One region of the Duganella vulcania genome, then DNA from elsewhere that is predicted to be linked to it. Evidence: predicted binding sites of a transcription regulator. Region 1 holds the regulator's gene; the other holds the start of a gene.
The links. The regulator FliA, encoded in region 1, starts transcription of late flagellar genes. The targets are predictions, from matches to a motif close to CTAAAGTTTNNNNNNNNNNNGCCGNTA.

Region 1 (7,889 bases):
GGAGTTCTACGGCGCCATGGACGGTGCCAGCAAGTATGTGCGCGGCGATGCCGTGGCCGGCATCCTGGTGACGGTGATTAACGTGGTCGGCGGCCTGCTGGTCGGCCTGCTGCAGCACGACCTGAGCTTCGCCGACGCGCTGAAGAACTACACCTTGCTGGCCATCGGTGACGGCCTGGTGGCGCAGATCCCGTCACTGGTGATTTCCACCGCGGCCGGTATCGTGGTGTCGCGCGTGGCCAGCGAGCAGGACATCGGCACCCAGGTGGTGGGGCAGTTGTTCGCCAAGCCGCAGGTGCTGTACATCACCGCCGCCATCATCGGCGGCATGGGGCTCATTCCCGGCATGCCCAACCTGGTGTTCCTGTTGCTGGCGAGCGTGCTGGCCGGTTCGGCCTGGCTGATGACGCGCAAGGTGGCGGCCGGCAAGACCGCCGAGGTGGCGGCGGCGGAAGCGGCGGCCGCGTCGCCGGCCGCGGCGCCGGAGCAGGAGGAGGCCAGCTGGCAGGACATCATGCCGGTCGATACGCTCGGCCTGGAGGTGGGCTATCGCCTGATCCCGCTGGTGGACAAGACCCAGAGCGGTGAACTGCTCAAGCGCATCAAGGGCATCCGCAAGAAGTTCGCGCAGGAGGTGGGTTTCCTGGCGCCGCCGGTGCATATCCGCGACAACCTGGAGCTCAAGCCTTCGGCCTACCGCATCACGCTCAAGGGCGTGGAGGTGGGCACGGGCGAGGCGTTCAACGGCCAGTTCCTGGCGATCAATCCTGGCATGGCCAGCGGCACCTTGCCGGGACTGGTGACCACCGATCCGGCCTTCGGCCTGCCGGCCACCTGGATCGACGCCAATCTGCGCGACCAGGCGCAGGGCATGGGTTACACGGTGGTCGACGCCGGCACCGTGGTGGCGACGCACTTGAATCACCTGATCACGACGCACGCGTCCGAGCTGCTGGGCCGCGCCGAGGTGCAGTCGTTGCTGGATCACCTGGGCAAGGATGCGCCCAAGCTGGTGGAGGACCTGGTGCCGAAGATGGTGTCGTTGTCGACCTTGCAGAAGGTGTTGCAGAACCTGCTGGCGGAAGGCGTGCACATCCGCGATATGCGCTCCATCATCGAGACGCTGGCCGAGCACGCCGTGCACACGCAGGATCCGAACGACCTGACCGCGCTGGTGCGCATCTCGCTGGGCCGCGCCATCGTGCAGCAGCTGTTCCCGGGCGCCAGCGAGTTGTCGGTGATGACGCTGGATAACCGCCTGGAACGCTTGCTGATGCAGGCGCTGGCGGCCAGCGGGCCGGACGGCGCGGGCATCGAGCCGGGCCTGGCCGACACCATTGCACAGCAGGCGCAGCAGGCGGCGCAGCAGCAGGAGGCGCTGGGCTTGACGCCGGTGCTGCTGGTGCCTGGGCCGCTGCGGGCTTTGCTGTCGCGATTCCTGCGCCGCGCCTTGCCGCAGTTGAAGGTGCTGTCGCATGCGGAGATCCCGGAGACCAAGACCATCCGCGTGACCGCGCTGGTGGGCCAGCAGCCGGCGTAAGTTTGAGCGGATCGCGGCTGCCTCCGTGTGGGCGGCCTAGACTGCTCGCATGGAGGCCGACGATTTCGATACGCCGTGGAAGGAAGTGGTCATGCACCACTTTCCGGAGTTCATGGCGTTCTACTTTCCCCTTGCGCACGCCGCGATCGACTGGTCGCGGCCGCATACTTTTCTCGATCAGGAATTCGGCGCGTTGACGCGCGATGCCGAGCTGGGCAAACGCCTGCTCGACAAGCTGGTCAGCGTGTATCTGCATGACGGCAGCGAGCAGTGGGTGCTGGTGCATCTGGAGGTGCAGGGCTGGCGCGATGCGCGGTTTGCCGAGCGTATGTTTGTCTACAATTATCGTGTCTATGATCACTACCAGCGGCCGGTCGCCAGCCTGGCGCTGCTGACCGATGGCGGTGCGCGCTGGCGGCCCGCTTCGTTTAGCTATCGGCTGCTGGGCTGCGAGATGAAGATCGAATTTCCGGTCGTGAAGCTGCGCGATTTTGCTGGCCGCATGGACGAATTGCGGGCGCATCCGAATCCGTTTGCGCTGGTGACGATGGCGCATCTTCAGGCGCGGCAAACCAAGGGGAACGCGCATCGGCGGCGCATCGCCAAATGGCGGCTTACCAAGCTTCTGTATCAACGTGATTGGGACAAGCAGCGTATCATCAATTTGTACCGGGTGATCGACTGGATCATGCGCTTGCCTGAGGGACTTGAGGCACGCTTGCGATCCGGGATGTTGCAGATTGAAAGGAGGAAGGCCATGGCTTATTTGTCTTCTATCGAACGTATCGGAATGGAAATTGGCAGGCAAGAGGGCAGGCAGGAGGGCGGGGCCGAGATGCTCACCGAGCTGCTGACCAAACGCTTCGGCCCGCTGGATGCGCAGGTGCGGGCGCGCATCGCCGGGGCGGATGTGCCGCAGCTGTCGGCCTGGGCGCGCAACTTTGTCGACGCCACTTCGCTGGAGGAGGTTTTCCGCAGCAGTTAAGCCGTCTCGTCCGCAATGGCGAAATGCGGCCCATTTGCCCCCCTGTTCGTCGGATCGTTTCCTAAGTGCATCGTCAATAATGGCACTGTCAGAGTAAAGGCGTCTCATCCGGAAGACGCACTGCTCGACTTAGACTCCTGAGAGCCGGCCATGAACGTCAAAAAATTTACCGCACCGACTTCCCGCGAGGCGCTGCGCAAAGTCCGCGAATCGCTCGGCCCCGATGCCGTGATCCTGTCCAATCGCCAGGCCGATGGCGGCGTTGAAATCCTCGCGCTGGCCAACGACGATGCCGCTTCGCTGGCCATGCCGGCGCCGCACTCGCCAATGGCCGATCCGGCGCCGTCGCTCGACCTGAACACCGCCGCGCCGTATGGCCGCGCCGAGCAGCGCCTGGAGCCGCGCCTGGAACAGCGCATGGAACCCCGTTTCGAATCGAATATGCCAACCCCGGCGCCAGCCGCCCTGCCAGCGCAACCGGTGCGCCGCGTGGTGGCTTCCAATTCGTCGTTCGCCAGCGCCACCAAGGCCGCAGCCGCAGCCGCGGTGCCGGCGCCAGCGCCGGCCAAGGCCACGATCGATGCCGAGCAGATCGCCGCCCTGGTCAGCGCCGCCGTCGCCAGCGCCAAGCAGAACGCCGCCGCCGAGATGCAGGGCATGATGAGCGAAATCCGCGCCATGCGCGGCATGATGGAAACCCAGCTGGCCGAGATCTCCTGGGGCACCACGCAGGCGCGCGAGCCGCAGAAGGCCGCCGTGCTGCGCGAGATGCTGGCCGCCGGTTTCTCGGCCAGCCTGGCGCGCTACCTGATCGAAAAACTGCCGGCCAACCGCGACGCCGCCGACAGCCTGCGCTGGATCAAGAATGTCCTGACCCGCAACCTGCAAACCATGGCCAACGAAGACGCGCTGATCGAGCAGGGCGGTGTGTTCGCGCTGGTCGGTCCGACCGGCGTCGGCAAGACCACCAGCACCGCCAAGCTGGCCGCGCGCTGCGTGATGCGCCACGGCCCGGACAAGCTGGCCCTGATCACCACCGATGCCTACCGTATCGGCGCCCACGAGCAGCTGCGCATCTACGGCAAGATCCTCGGCGTGATGGTGCACTCGGTGAAGGACGAGGCCGACCTGCGCATCGCCCTGAAGGAACTGAAGAACAAGCACACGGTCTTGATCGACACGGTCGGCGTCAGCCAGCGCGACCAGATGGTGACCGAGCAGGTGTCGATGCTGCAAGGCGCAGGCTCCGACGTCAAGCGCCTGCTGTGCCTGAATGCGACGGCCACCCAGGAAACGCTGAACGAAGTGGTGCGCGCCTATCAGGGCAGCGGCCTGGCCGGCTGCATCATGACCAAGCTCGATGAAGCGGCCGCCATCGGCAACGTGCTGGACGTGGTGATCCGCCAGAAGCTCAACCTGTTCTACGTGTCGAACGGCCAGCGCGTGCCGGAAGACCTGCACCTGGCCGATCCGGCCTACCTGATCGACCGCGCTTTCAAGTTGAAACGCGACGCCGTCAACACCCAATACCTGGACGCCGAACTGCCGCTCCTGATGAGCAACGGTGAACCAGCGCTGCGCGAGGTGCACCTTGGCTAATTTCGATTTCGACCAGGCGGAGGGCCTGCGCCGCATGCTGGCGGGGCCGCAGCCCCGCATCGTCACCTTCCTGTCGGCCACGCCGCAGGACGACAAGGGCGCCATGCTGGTCAACCTGGGCGCCTCGCTGGCGCGCGCCGGCAACGACGTGCTGCTGGTCGATGCCTGCGCCAGCGCCCATGGCGTGGCCTCGCGCCTGGGCGTGGACGGCGGCGCCAGCCTGCTCAACGTGGCGCGCCAGGAGTGCGCGCTCAACCAGGTGATCCACCAGGTGCCGCAAGGGTTCTCTGTGGCGTCGATGACACGCGGCGTGCCGCGCAGCGGCCCGGACGAGACGCGCCGCCTGGCCAAGGCCTTCGATGTGCTGGCCAAGCAGACCGGCATCGTCATCGTCGACGGCGAGTTCGACGGCGTGGCCTTCCCGGTGCCGGTCATGGCCAGCTCGGAAATCGTGGTGCAGGTGTCGAATAGCGCTACCTCGATCAAGGCCGCGTACAGTATGATCAAGCGCCTGAACCAGGAGCTGGGACGGCGGCCGTTCGGAATTGTGGTCACCGGGGCTTCCGAATCGGAAGCAAAGGTGGTATACGATAACATGGCACAGGCGGCCAGCCGATACCTCGCGGTGAACCTCGTTTCGATGGGATCGGTGCCGGCGGATGAATACCTGCAGCGCGCCGCACGCTTGGGGCGTGCGGTGGTCGATGCGTTTCCGCTGGCCGGGGCTTCGGTCGCGTTTCGTCAACTGGCGGGGCGCTTCGCGCTGGCCAGCTCGCCATCTTTCCGTTAAGGGAGCATGACAATTTTAGCGCTTAATCAATAATAAACAGGCTATGTACACGGTCAAAGGGAAAGCGGACAAGGATTCTTTGCTGACGGAGCATATGCCGTTGGTCAAGCGCCTGGCCCATCACATGAAGGCGAAACTGCCGCCCAGCGTCGAAGTCGACGATCTGGTGCAAGCCGGGATGATCGGCCTGCTCGACGCCATCAGCCGTTACGAGGAAACGCATGGCGCCCAGTTCGAAACCTACGCCGTGCTGCGCATCCGCGGCGCCATGCTCGACGAGCTGCGCAACAGCGACTGGCTGCCGCGCTCGATGCGCCAGAACATGCGCAAGATCGAGACCGCGATGAGCACGCTGCAGCAGCGCCTGGGCCATCCGCCGACCGAGTCGGAAGTGGCCAAGATGCTCAAGCTGTCGCTGGCCGACTATCAGGAAATGCTGTCCGACGGCGGCGGCCACCAATTGGTGTACTACGAAGATTTTCACGACGACGACGGCAACGACAGCTTCCTCGACCGTTACTGCTCGGACGAGGAGAGCGACCCGCTGCGCTCGCTGCTGGACGGCGACTTCCGCCAGGCCGTGATCGACGCCATCGACGCGCTGCCGCCGCGCGAGAAGATCCTGATGGGGCTGTACTACGAAGAGGAGCTCAACTTGAAAGAAATCGGCGCCGTGATGGGCGTATCGGAATCGCGCGTATCGCAGCTGCATACGCAGGCCGTGGCGCGGTTGCGCGCCTCACTTCGGGAGCGGTCTTGGACTGGGCCAGCGTAGCCGGGGTGCTGCTGGCGCTGGCCGGCATCGTTGTCGGCCAGACGCTCGAGGGCGGCAAGCTCGGCTCGCTGCTGCAGCCGGCCGCGTTCGCGATCGTGGTCATCGGCACGTTTGGCGCGGTGATGCTGCAGACCCGCTTCAAGACTTTTTTGCGCGGCGTGCGCATGCTGCGGCTGGTGTTCGCGCCGCCGGCCGACACCCGCGCCGTGCTGGCGCGCGACATCAACGCCTGGAACCTGGCGGCGCGCCGCGACGGCCTGCTGTCGCTGGAGCGTTACATGCTGTCGTCCAAGGACCAGTTCAACACCAAGGGCTTGCGCCTGATCGTCGACGGCATCAACCCCGACAAGCTGCGCCAGATCCTCGACACCGAGATCACCGCCTACGAAACCGAGGAGCGCCAGGCGGTGCGCATCTGGGAATCGGCGGCCGGCTATTCGCCCACCATCGGCATCCTGGGCGCGGTGCTGGGCCTGATCCACGTGATGGAAAATCTCACCGATCCAAGCAAGCTGGGCTCGGGCATCGCGGTGGCCTTCGTGTCGACCATCTACGGTGTCGGCCTGGCCAACCTGTTCTTCTACCCGATCGCCAACAAGCTCAAGGCCATCGTGACGCAGGCCGTGCACCAGCAGGAGATCGCCGCCGCCGTGTTCTACGACATCGCCACCGGCGACCACACGCGCGTCATCGACGAGCGCATCGCCACGCTGCTGCGGGAACACTGACATGCAGAACCGCCGCGCCCGCAGGAAGTTCGACGACGAGCCGGAGAACCACGAGCGCTGGCTGATTTCCTATGCCGACTTCATCACGCTGCTGTTCGCCTTCTTTGTTGTCATGTATGCGATCTCGGTGGTCAACATCGGCCGCTACAAGGTGCTGTCGGTCGCGCTGGGGGACGCCTTCGGCGGCGCCGGTTCGGCCAAGCCGGTCACCACCGAGGTGCCCAACCTGCCCATCCCCAATCCCAACCTGCGCCGCCACGCCGAACTGCTGCGCAAGGAAAAAACCCAGATGACCAAGCTGGCGCAGGACTTGTTGTCCACGCTGGCGCCGCTGGTCAAGGAGGGCAAGGTGCGCGTCACGCAGAACAGCCGCGGCGTCAGCGTCGAGATCAACGCCTCGGTGCTGTTCGATCCGGGCGACGCGCGCCTGACCAGCGAATCGACCGAAGCCTTGCGCGCCGTGGCCGGCCTGCTCAAGAGCGACGACCACAATGTGCAGGTGGAGGGCCATACCGACAACCAGCCGATCCGCAACGCGCTGTTCCCGTCCAACTGGGAGCTGTCGGCGGTGCGCGCCAGCAGCGTGGTGCGGCTGTTCATCGACGCCGGCGTGGCGCCGGGACGCTTGACCGCGGTGGGCTTCAGCTCGAACGTGCCGGTGGCGTCGAACGACAATCCGATCGGCCGCGCGCGCAACCGCCGCGTGGCGGTCACGATCTTGTCCGGTATTCCGGATACGGTGACGGAGTTGCCGACGCCGGCGCCGGCTCAGCAGTAGATAAAATAAAAGCGCAGATCAGCCGGCCAGGAAACCGCGGCTGCGGGGCAGGGTGGTGGACAGGCCGCCAGGGCCGTAGAAATTGTTGGCGCCGGCCGATTGCGGACGCAGCGCCTGCAGCGCGCCTTGCGTATGGCCCATCTGCTTGTTGATCAGCATGCCGTTGATGCGGTTGAGTTCCTTGGCTTCGCGCGCGTGGTGCTGCAGCGCCTGCCACAGGGCGGTGGCTTCGGCGGCGTCGGCGCCGCTGGCGGCAACCCAGGCATCCATGCCGGCTTCCTCGGCCGGGTAGCCGGCCTTGCCCAGGGCGCGGTGGCGCTGGGCCGACAACAGGGTCATCTGCGTGACCAGTGCCGATTTCTTCGTGGTGACCGCCGTCAGGCCGTCGATTTCCGCCGCCACCAGGTGTTGCTGTTCCTGCTTCAGGACGCCCAGCAGGGTCGTCATGATCTGTTCTTCTTCACGCAGGCTGTTCAGCGGGGTAGCGGTTGACATGGTATTACCTATCGTTTGCGAGAGTGCAGCAGATCCTTGACTGTATCCAGCAAGCCATCCGCCACTTTTTCCGAGTTGACCTGGAACTGACCGTCGGCAATCGCCAGCTTAATGCGCTCGACCTTCTTGGTATCGAACACAGCGTTGGCGCCGCCGGCCGCACTGGCCGCCAATGCCTGGCCTTGCGGCGACAGGCGCA
Region 2 (7,889 bases), on a different contig from region 1:
GCCGACTGCCAGGTCATGCTGCTCGACATCTCCATGCCCGACCGCAGCGGCATCGAGGTGCTCAAGCAGATCAAGAAGGAAAAGCCGGAGCTGGCGGTGCTGATGCTGTCCATGCACCGCGAGGACCAGTACGCGATCCGCTCGCTCAAGGCCGGCGCGGCCGGCTATCTCACCAAGCAGAGCGCGCCGCGCGAGCTGGTGACGGCGATCCGCCAGGTGGCCGGCGGCCTCAAGTACATCAGCCCGGCGCTGGCGCAGGAGCTGGCCAACCACGTCGGCGAGGACCACGAGGCGCCGCCGCACGACAGCCTGTCCGACCGCGAATACCAGACCCTGACCATGATCGCCTCCGGCAAGACGGTCGGCATGATCGCCAAGGAACTGTCGCTGTCGGTCAAGACCGTCAGCGAGTACCGGGCCCGGCTGCTGGTCAAGATGAAGCTGAAAAACAGCGCGGAACTGACCCACTACGCCATCAAGAACCAGCTGATCGAATAGGCATCGGCGGGCGCTTGCCGGAATGCCCACACTTGATACCCTGATGAAAGCCACATTCCACCCTTTTATTCAGGCTATGCCGACCGGGACGCGGGCTTAATATGGTTTAATGAACAAACCTTTAAGAGGCAGCATCTGATGTCCAGCAAATCCTCCACTCCCGAGCAGAATCCGGCCGACATCGCGCGCGAGGCGTTCAAGCGCCTGGCCGTGCGCCGCATCGCGCCGACGCCGGAAGCCTACCGCGACATCTACCACGAAATCGCCGGCATCGCCGCCGAGCCGGCCGCGACCGCGCCGCTGGGCGCGGTCGATCCCGGGCCGGAATCGGTGCTGAGCCAGTTCGCCACCCGCCTGACCGAGAACACCGGCGACCTGGCCGACTTCGGCCGCCGCTTCAACCGCGCCGTCAAGTCGCGCGACTGGGAGGGCTACGCCAAGGCGCTGTCGCAGCTGGTGGAAAAACACTTCGTCAGCAAGAAGGGCGGCATCGAGCTGGCCGGCCTGGCGCCGGAGGACGAGCAAAGCCGCACGCTGCGCGACCTGCTCAGCCGCACCCTGACCTTCGCGGTGGCGTCGCTGCTGTCGGGCGCGCCGGTGCTGGTGGCCGAGGCCGAATCGCTGGGCGCGGCCACCAAGCTGGCCCACAGCGAGGAGGCGCTGGCCGAGATCGCCGTGCGCCTCAAGCAGCTGTGCTACCAGATCGAGCTGCGCGGCGGCGACAGCGGCGAACAGCAGGAACTGCTGCTGCGCCTGTTCAAGCTGCTGCTGGAGAATGTCAGCGAGCTGCTTGACGACGACAGCTGGCTGCGCGGCCAGATCGAATCGGTGCAGAACCTGATCACCGGCCCGATCGACGTGCGCGCGCTGGAGGAAGCCACGCGCAGCCTGAAGGAAGTGATCTACAAGCAGGGCCAGCTCAAGCACAGCCTGTCGGACGTCAAGCTCACCGTCAAGAACATGATGATGACCTTCATCGACCGGCTCGGCCAGGTCGCGGCCTCGACCGGCGACTTCCACGAGAAGATCGGCGGCTACTCGGAAAAGATCAGCAAGGCCGACAACATCGCCGAGCTCAACAACATACTCGACGAGGTGCTCAAGGAAACCCGGCTGGTGCAGAGCGAGGCGCTCAAGGCGCGCGACAAGATGGTCTTGGCGCGCCAGGAGGTGCAGGACGCCGAGAACCGCATCCACGCGCTGGAGGCCAAGCTGCAGCATTTGAGCGAGCTGGTGCGCGAAGACCAGCTGACCGGCAGCCTCAACCGCCGGGGCCTGGACGACGTGTTCGAGCGCGAGACCGCGCGCGCCGACCGCCGCGGCACGCCGCTGTGCATCGCCATCCTCGACCTGGACGATTTCAAAAAGCTCAACGATACCTACGGCCACATCGCCGGCGACGCCGCGCTCAAGCACCTGGTCAAGATCGTCAAGGACACGCTGCGCTCGATGGACGTGATTGCCCGCTTCGGCGGCGAGGAATTCCTGATCCTGATGCCGGAGACCTCGGTCGAGGCGGCCGCCAGCACGATGACCCGTTTGCAGCGCGAACTGACCAAGCACTTCTTCCTGCACGATAACGAGAAGGTGCTGATCACCTTCTCGGCCGGGGTGGCGCTGCGCCGTCCCAACGAGGAGCAGACCGAGCTGGTCAAGCGCGCCGACAAGGCCATGTACACCGCCAAGCAGACCGGCAAAAACCGGGTGGTGGTGGCCGACTAGCCCCGTTTATTGTCATTTTTATTCCAGCCCGGCGCCCGCCGGGCTTTTTTTTGCCCAAAAACAAGGTCGAAAAATAATTATTTTTGCCCTAAAGATTCCGCGAACGCGGTCGTTTAAACGGGCATGTGCGATGAACTTTAGCCCTGAAATCGAAAATTTCCCGCTTTTTTTGCCCTTAATTTTCCCACTGGGCAACCGTTACCAGTTACAACAGCGGTTTGAATGTCTCGGAATGTGGAGACAGACCAATGGGAACTGAGCATATCGCCGAATCGTATTTTGGAGAAACATCATGGCACAAGTCATCAACACTAATATTGCATCGCTGAATTCGCAACGTAACCTGACCACGTCGCAAGCAAACCTGTCGACTTCGCTGCAACGCCTGTCCTCGGGTCTGCGCATCAACAGCGCAAAAGACGACGCCGCAGGTCTGGCCATTTCGGAACGCTTCACTTCGCAAATTCGCGGCAATACCACGGCTGCACGTAACGCCAACGACGGTATCTCGCTGGCTCAAACGGCCGAGGGTGGCTTGAGCACCGCAGGCGACCTGCTGCAGCGTATCCGCGAACTGGCAGTCCAGTCCGCCAACGGCAGTAACTCCGCATCGGATCGCCAATCGATCCAGAACGAGGTGGGCGCTCTGTCGAAAGAGCTCGACCGCGTTGCCACCAGCACCCAGTTCAACGGCCAGAACGTACTCGACGGCAGCCTGACCAGTACCCAGTTCCAGGTCGGCGCCAACTCGGGCCAAACCATTAACATCGGTGTGCAGAGCGCCCGGGCCAGCGACATCGGCAACAACACCATCAAGCCGGTCGATACGGCCACCTCGCTGTCGCAGGCCGTTACCGGCGCCAATGCCAACCTCGACACCGCCGATGCCGCCAACCTGCTGACCGCCGACGAAACGCTGACCATCAAGTCCGGTGCCGGCACCACCCAAGACATCTTCGTCAAGGCACCGCAGCTGGGCGCTACCCCTCCGGTCAACGGCGACACCGCCGCCTCCACCGCCGCCAAAGTGAACGCCGCCTCCGGCACCACCGGCGTGACGGCGCAGGCCAAAACCGTCGCCACCATCGCTGGCGTCGTCGACGGCTCGGTCAACTTCCAGTTGCGCGGCGCTAACTCGATCGCCAACGATCCAAACTCCAAGGCTGTCACCATTAGCGCCAAAGTGGTCGGTGGCGACCTGTCGGCCTTGGCCCAGGCTGTCAATGCCCAGACCGCGACCACCAACGTCACCGCCAGCGTCAAGCTGGACGCAACCGGCAAAAAAGAACTGCAATTGGTCGACAGCACGGGCAACAATATTCAGTTGTCCTCCCAGACCGGTGACGTGGCACTGCAATCGGCCACCGTGCGCGGCGCGGACATCGGCGGTTCGCCTTCGGCCACCACCGTCTCACTGGCTACCGGCGGCTCGGCAGCGGTCGGTGGTCGCGTCGAATTTTCGTCGGACTCCGGCTTCTCGATCACCAGCACGGTCGGCGTGATCACTGGCGGCACTACCGTCGGCAGCGATCTGCAGTCCGTCTCGAAAATCGACGTCAGCACCGTGGATGGCTCGAACGCTGCGCTGAAGACCATCGACTCGGCGCTGAACTCGATCAACAGCAACCGTGCGGCGCTCGGTGCGATTCAAAACCGTTTTGCGTCGACGATCTCGAACCTGAACACGACGACGGAGAACTTGTCCGCTTCGCGTAGCCGGATTCAAGATACCGACTTCGCGTCGGAAACGGCCAACCTGACCCGCGGCCAGATCCTGCAACAAGCTGGTACCGCCATCCTGGCCCAGGCCAACTCGCTGCCGAACGGCGTGCTGTCCCTGCTGCGTGGCTAAAATCCGGGGAAGGATTGACCCGACAAGGTCACCCTGACTAGGTTCCCCGGCTGATTTATTCAGTCGGGGATTTTTCACAAAGGAAGCATCATGACTATCGATACCATCGGCTCGGCCACCCAGGCCCGCCCAGTAGACCGCCCGGCCACAGCCGCTGGCGGCGATGTCGCTGCGCAAGGCGCCACGCGCGCACCAGCCACTGCCGTGGAAACAGCGGCCGCCGTCAAAGGCCCGGCCAATGTACCGACGCTGGAGCAGGTCAACCAGGCCGTGTCGCAGCTGAACAAGTCGGCGCAAGCCAAGTCGCAAGGCCTGGAATTCTCGGTCGACAGCGACACCAAGCGCACCGTGGTCAAGGTGATCGACCAGACCACCAAGGAAGTGCTGCGCCAGATTCCCTCGCCCGAAGCGCTGGAAATCGCCAAATCGCTGGAGTCGAAGTCCAGCAACTCCGGTTTGCTGATCCAGCAAACCGCCTGAAGCGGCCGCGCTCGCGCGCGCCGCTTTTTTCCCATGCATGGCATCCTGACACCGGGAGCGCCTGCCCACTGCCCCGCCACGTCCCCTTCGCTGCCCGTTTTTTCAGCTTTGCCTGAACTGGCAGGTATTCTCCCCTCTCAAGTCCGGTTTGATTCTGCCGATATTGTCTTATATTATTGCTTTACTTAGGAGCACATCGTGGGCATCTCTTCAGCGGGCATCGGCTCTGGCCTCAAGGTCGACGACATCGTCAGCAAGCTGATGGCAGTGGAGTCGCAGCCGTTGGCCGATTACGACAAGAAATCGGCCAGTTATCTGGCGAAGGTGTCCGCGTTCGGCAATTTGTCGAGCGCTCTCGGCACCTTCCAGAGCTCGCTCAGCAGCCTGAGTTCCCTGTCCGGCTTCCAGTCGCTCACTAGCACCCCCAGCGATTCCTCCGTGCTAACGGCCACCGCCAACAGCACCGCCCAGCCGGGCAACTACCGCATCAATGTCACCCAGATCGCCCAAGCGCAGACGCTGGCCTCCGCCGGTTACAAAAGTACCACGGCGGCCATCGGCCTCGGTGGCAAGACCACGATCAACTTCTCGCTGGGCACGATCAGCGGCGGCACCTTCGGCATCGCCGGCACCGCGCTCGGGGCCAGCCTGAGCAGCGGAGGCCTGACACCGGGCTCGCTCAGCATTAACAACACCGCAATCAGCACCGACGGCACCACCCGCAGTGCCCGCCTGCTGGCCGACGCCATCAATGCCAAAAGCACCACCACCGGTGTGTCGGCCAAGGCCGCGCCCACCGTCACCAGCGCCACACTGTTCGGCGGCGGTGGCGCCTCCAGTTTCGGCGCCGTCGATACAAGCGGCGGCGGCACCTATTCGCTGACGGTCGGCGGGGTGGAAATAGCCGCCCAAGCGGCCGGCGTAGCGGGCGGCAGCGGTGTCACCGCCGCCGCGCTCGACGCCGCGCTGACGGGCAACACCGCCGTGGCGCGCGCGCTGGCCGACGCCAACATCACGGTGACGGGCACCGCCGCCGGCGGCGACCTGCAGTTCACCAACGCCGACGGCAGCAACATCGCCATCGCCGAAGCGGTGTCGGGCAGCGTGACTGGTGGCATCGGCAACATCGGCGGCGCCAACATCGGTTCCAGCACCACCGCGGTGGGGTCGATCTCACTGGTGTCGGCCGACGGCAGCCCGATCACCGTCGGCGGCACCAATCCGGCCGGCGCCGGCTTCACAGCCGGCGTCGGCGGCGCCTACCTGGGGGCCGGCTTCGCGTCCGACTCCAGCCGCACCAGCGGCAACATCGTCATCGACAGCAGCAACAACACGCTGCAGGGCATCATGGCGGCGATCAACAAAGGGGGCTTCGGCGTTACCGCCAGCATCGTCTCGGACGGCAGCACCGGCACCGGGGCTACGCCCAACCACCTGATCCTGACCGCAAGCGACACCGGCCTGAGTTCGACGATGAAAATCACCTTGGCTGGCACCGGAGGCAACCCTCCCGATGGCGCCTTGGTCAGCCTGTTGAGCTACGATCCGGCCGGCACGCAGAACCTGAGCCAGAAGGCGGCCGCCGCAGACACCAAGGCGTCCGTCAACGGCATCGCCGTCACCAGCTCCACTACGGGCATCTCCGGCGCCATCACCGGTGTGACCATCAGCGCGCTCAAAGTCGGCAGTTCCAGCCTGACGGTCTCCAAGGATACCGCCTCGCTCACCGCTTCGGTCACCAGCTTCGTCAAGGCCTACAACGATCTCAGCAGTCAGATCACCACGCTGGGCGCGTACAATCCCGACACCAAGACTGGCGGCCCATTGCTCGGAGACAGTACCCTGCGCAATCTGCAGGCGTCGATCCGCCACCAACTCGGCGCCTCGATCACCGGCCTCAAAGGCAGCAGTCTGACCAACCTATCGCAGATCGGCATATCCTTTCAGAAAGACGGCACGCTGACGCTGGACAACAGCAAACTGAACAAGGCGATCGCCAGCAACTATGGCGACATTGCCGGCCTGTTCGCGGCGGTCGGCCATAGCAGCGACCCGGACATCAAGTTCGTCAGTTCCAGCGGCAAGACCCAAGCTGGCGACTACGCGATCGATATCACCCAACTCGCCACGCAGGGCGTCCTGCAGGGCGCAACCGTGCTGCCGGCTGAAACCGTGATCGGCGCCGACACCTCGTGGACCGTGACGCTGAACGACACCAAGCCAGCCACACTGGCCAACACCGCCACCATTTCCTTGCCTGCCGGTAGCTACAATCCCAGCCAACTGGCGACACTGCTGCAATCGGCCATCAACGGCGTCAGCGCCTTCTCTACCGCAGGTTCCACCGTCGCCGCCACGGTCGGTGACGATGGCAAGCTGAAGCTGGCCTCGACCCTGTACGGCTCGAAATCGAACTTGCAGATCAGCACAGTCAGCGGCACCGACATTTCCGCCGTCTTCGGAGGCGCCAGCTCGGTAGATGGACTCGACGTGGCCGGCACCATCGGCGGCTACACCGCCACCGGCAGCGGCCAGACACTGACCGGTTCGCCGGGCGCGCCGATCGACGGCCTCAAACTGACAATCACAGGCGACACTATCGGTTCGCGCGGCAGCTTCGGTTTCTCGCAGGGGTATGCCTACCAGCTCAACACGCTGGCGGCGGGTTACCTGGGCGGTAGCGGCCTGATCGCTGGCCGCACCACAGGCCTGAACAATTCGGTCAAGGACATCGGCAAGCAGAAGGACGCGTTCGCCTCCCGCCTGGTCGACATCGAAGCGCGTTACCGCGCCCAGTACTCGGCGCTCGACACCTCGATCGCCAGCATGAATACCACCGCGTCATTCTTGGCGCAACAGTTCGCGGCGCTTGCCAAGCAATAGCCGCTGACGCTTTAACAGGAGACAGAGTATGTTCGGATCGCGACAAACTGGCGTGCACGCCTATGCCAAGGTTGGCATGGAAACCGGCGTGGTGGCCGCCAGTCCTCACAAGCTGATCGTCATGCTGTTCGACGGCGCCCTGGTGGCGCTGAGCAGCGCGCTGAACGGCATGCGCAATGGCGACATCGGCGAGAAAGGCAAATCGATCTCCAAGGCCATCATGATCATCGACAGCGGCCTGCGCGCCGCGCTCGACAAGAAGGCCGGCGGCGACATCGCCGAGGGCCTGGACGCGCTGTATGAATACATGAGCGCGCGCCTGCTGACAGCCAACCTGAACAACGACCCGGCGATCCTGGAGGAAGTGCAGCGCCTGCTGACCGAATTGCGCGACGCCTGGAACGCCATTGCCGACACCCCCGCCGCCACCGGCATCCGCCCCACCACCAATCTC

Region 2: fliD (flagellar filament capping protein FliD) is a predicted target of FliA. The motif match lies at 4,689-4,715, and genes of this name have one in related genera.

What each region holds. Positions count from the first base shown of each region.
Region 1 is NZ_WWCX01000006.1:23,545-31,433, reverse strand. It holds gene flhA (flagellar biosynthesis protein FlhA) at 1-1,540, shown strand, start outside; gene GTP90_RS06795 (DUF4351 domain-containing protein) at 1,590-2,525, shown strand; gene flhF (flagellar biosynthesis GTPase FlhF) at 2,676-4,124, shown strand; gene GTP90_RS06785 (MinD/ParA family ATP-binding protein) at 4,117-4,914, shown strand; gene GTP90_RS06780 (RNA polymerase sigma factor FliA) at 4,958-5,689, shown strand; gene GTP90_RS06775 (flagellar motor protein) at 5,671-6,417, shown strand; gene motD (flagellar motor protein MotD) at 6,419-7,195, shown strand; gene GTP90_RS06765 (flagella synthesis protein FlgN) at 7,214-7,690, opposite strand; gene flgM (flagellar biosynthesis anti-sigma factor FlgM) at 7,699-7,889, opposite strand, start outside.
Region 2 is NZ_WWCX01000148.1:806-8,694, reverse strand. It holds gene GTP90_RS33540 (response regulator) at 1-498, shown strand, start outside; gene GTP90_RS33535 (GGDEF domain-containing protein) at 637-2,220, shown strand; gene GTP90_RS33530 (flagellin N-terminal helical domain-containing protein) at 2,513-4,072, shown strand; gene GTP90_RS33525 (flagellar protein FlaG) at 4,163-4,552, shown strand; gene fliD (flagellar filament capping protein FliD) at 4,751-7,435, shown strand; gene fliS (flagellar export chaperone FliS) at 7,464-7,889, shown strand, end outside.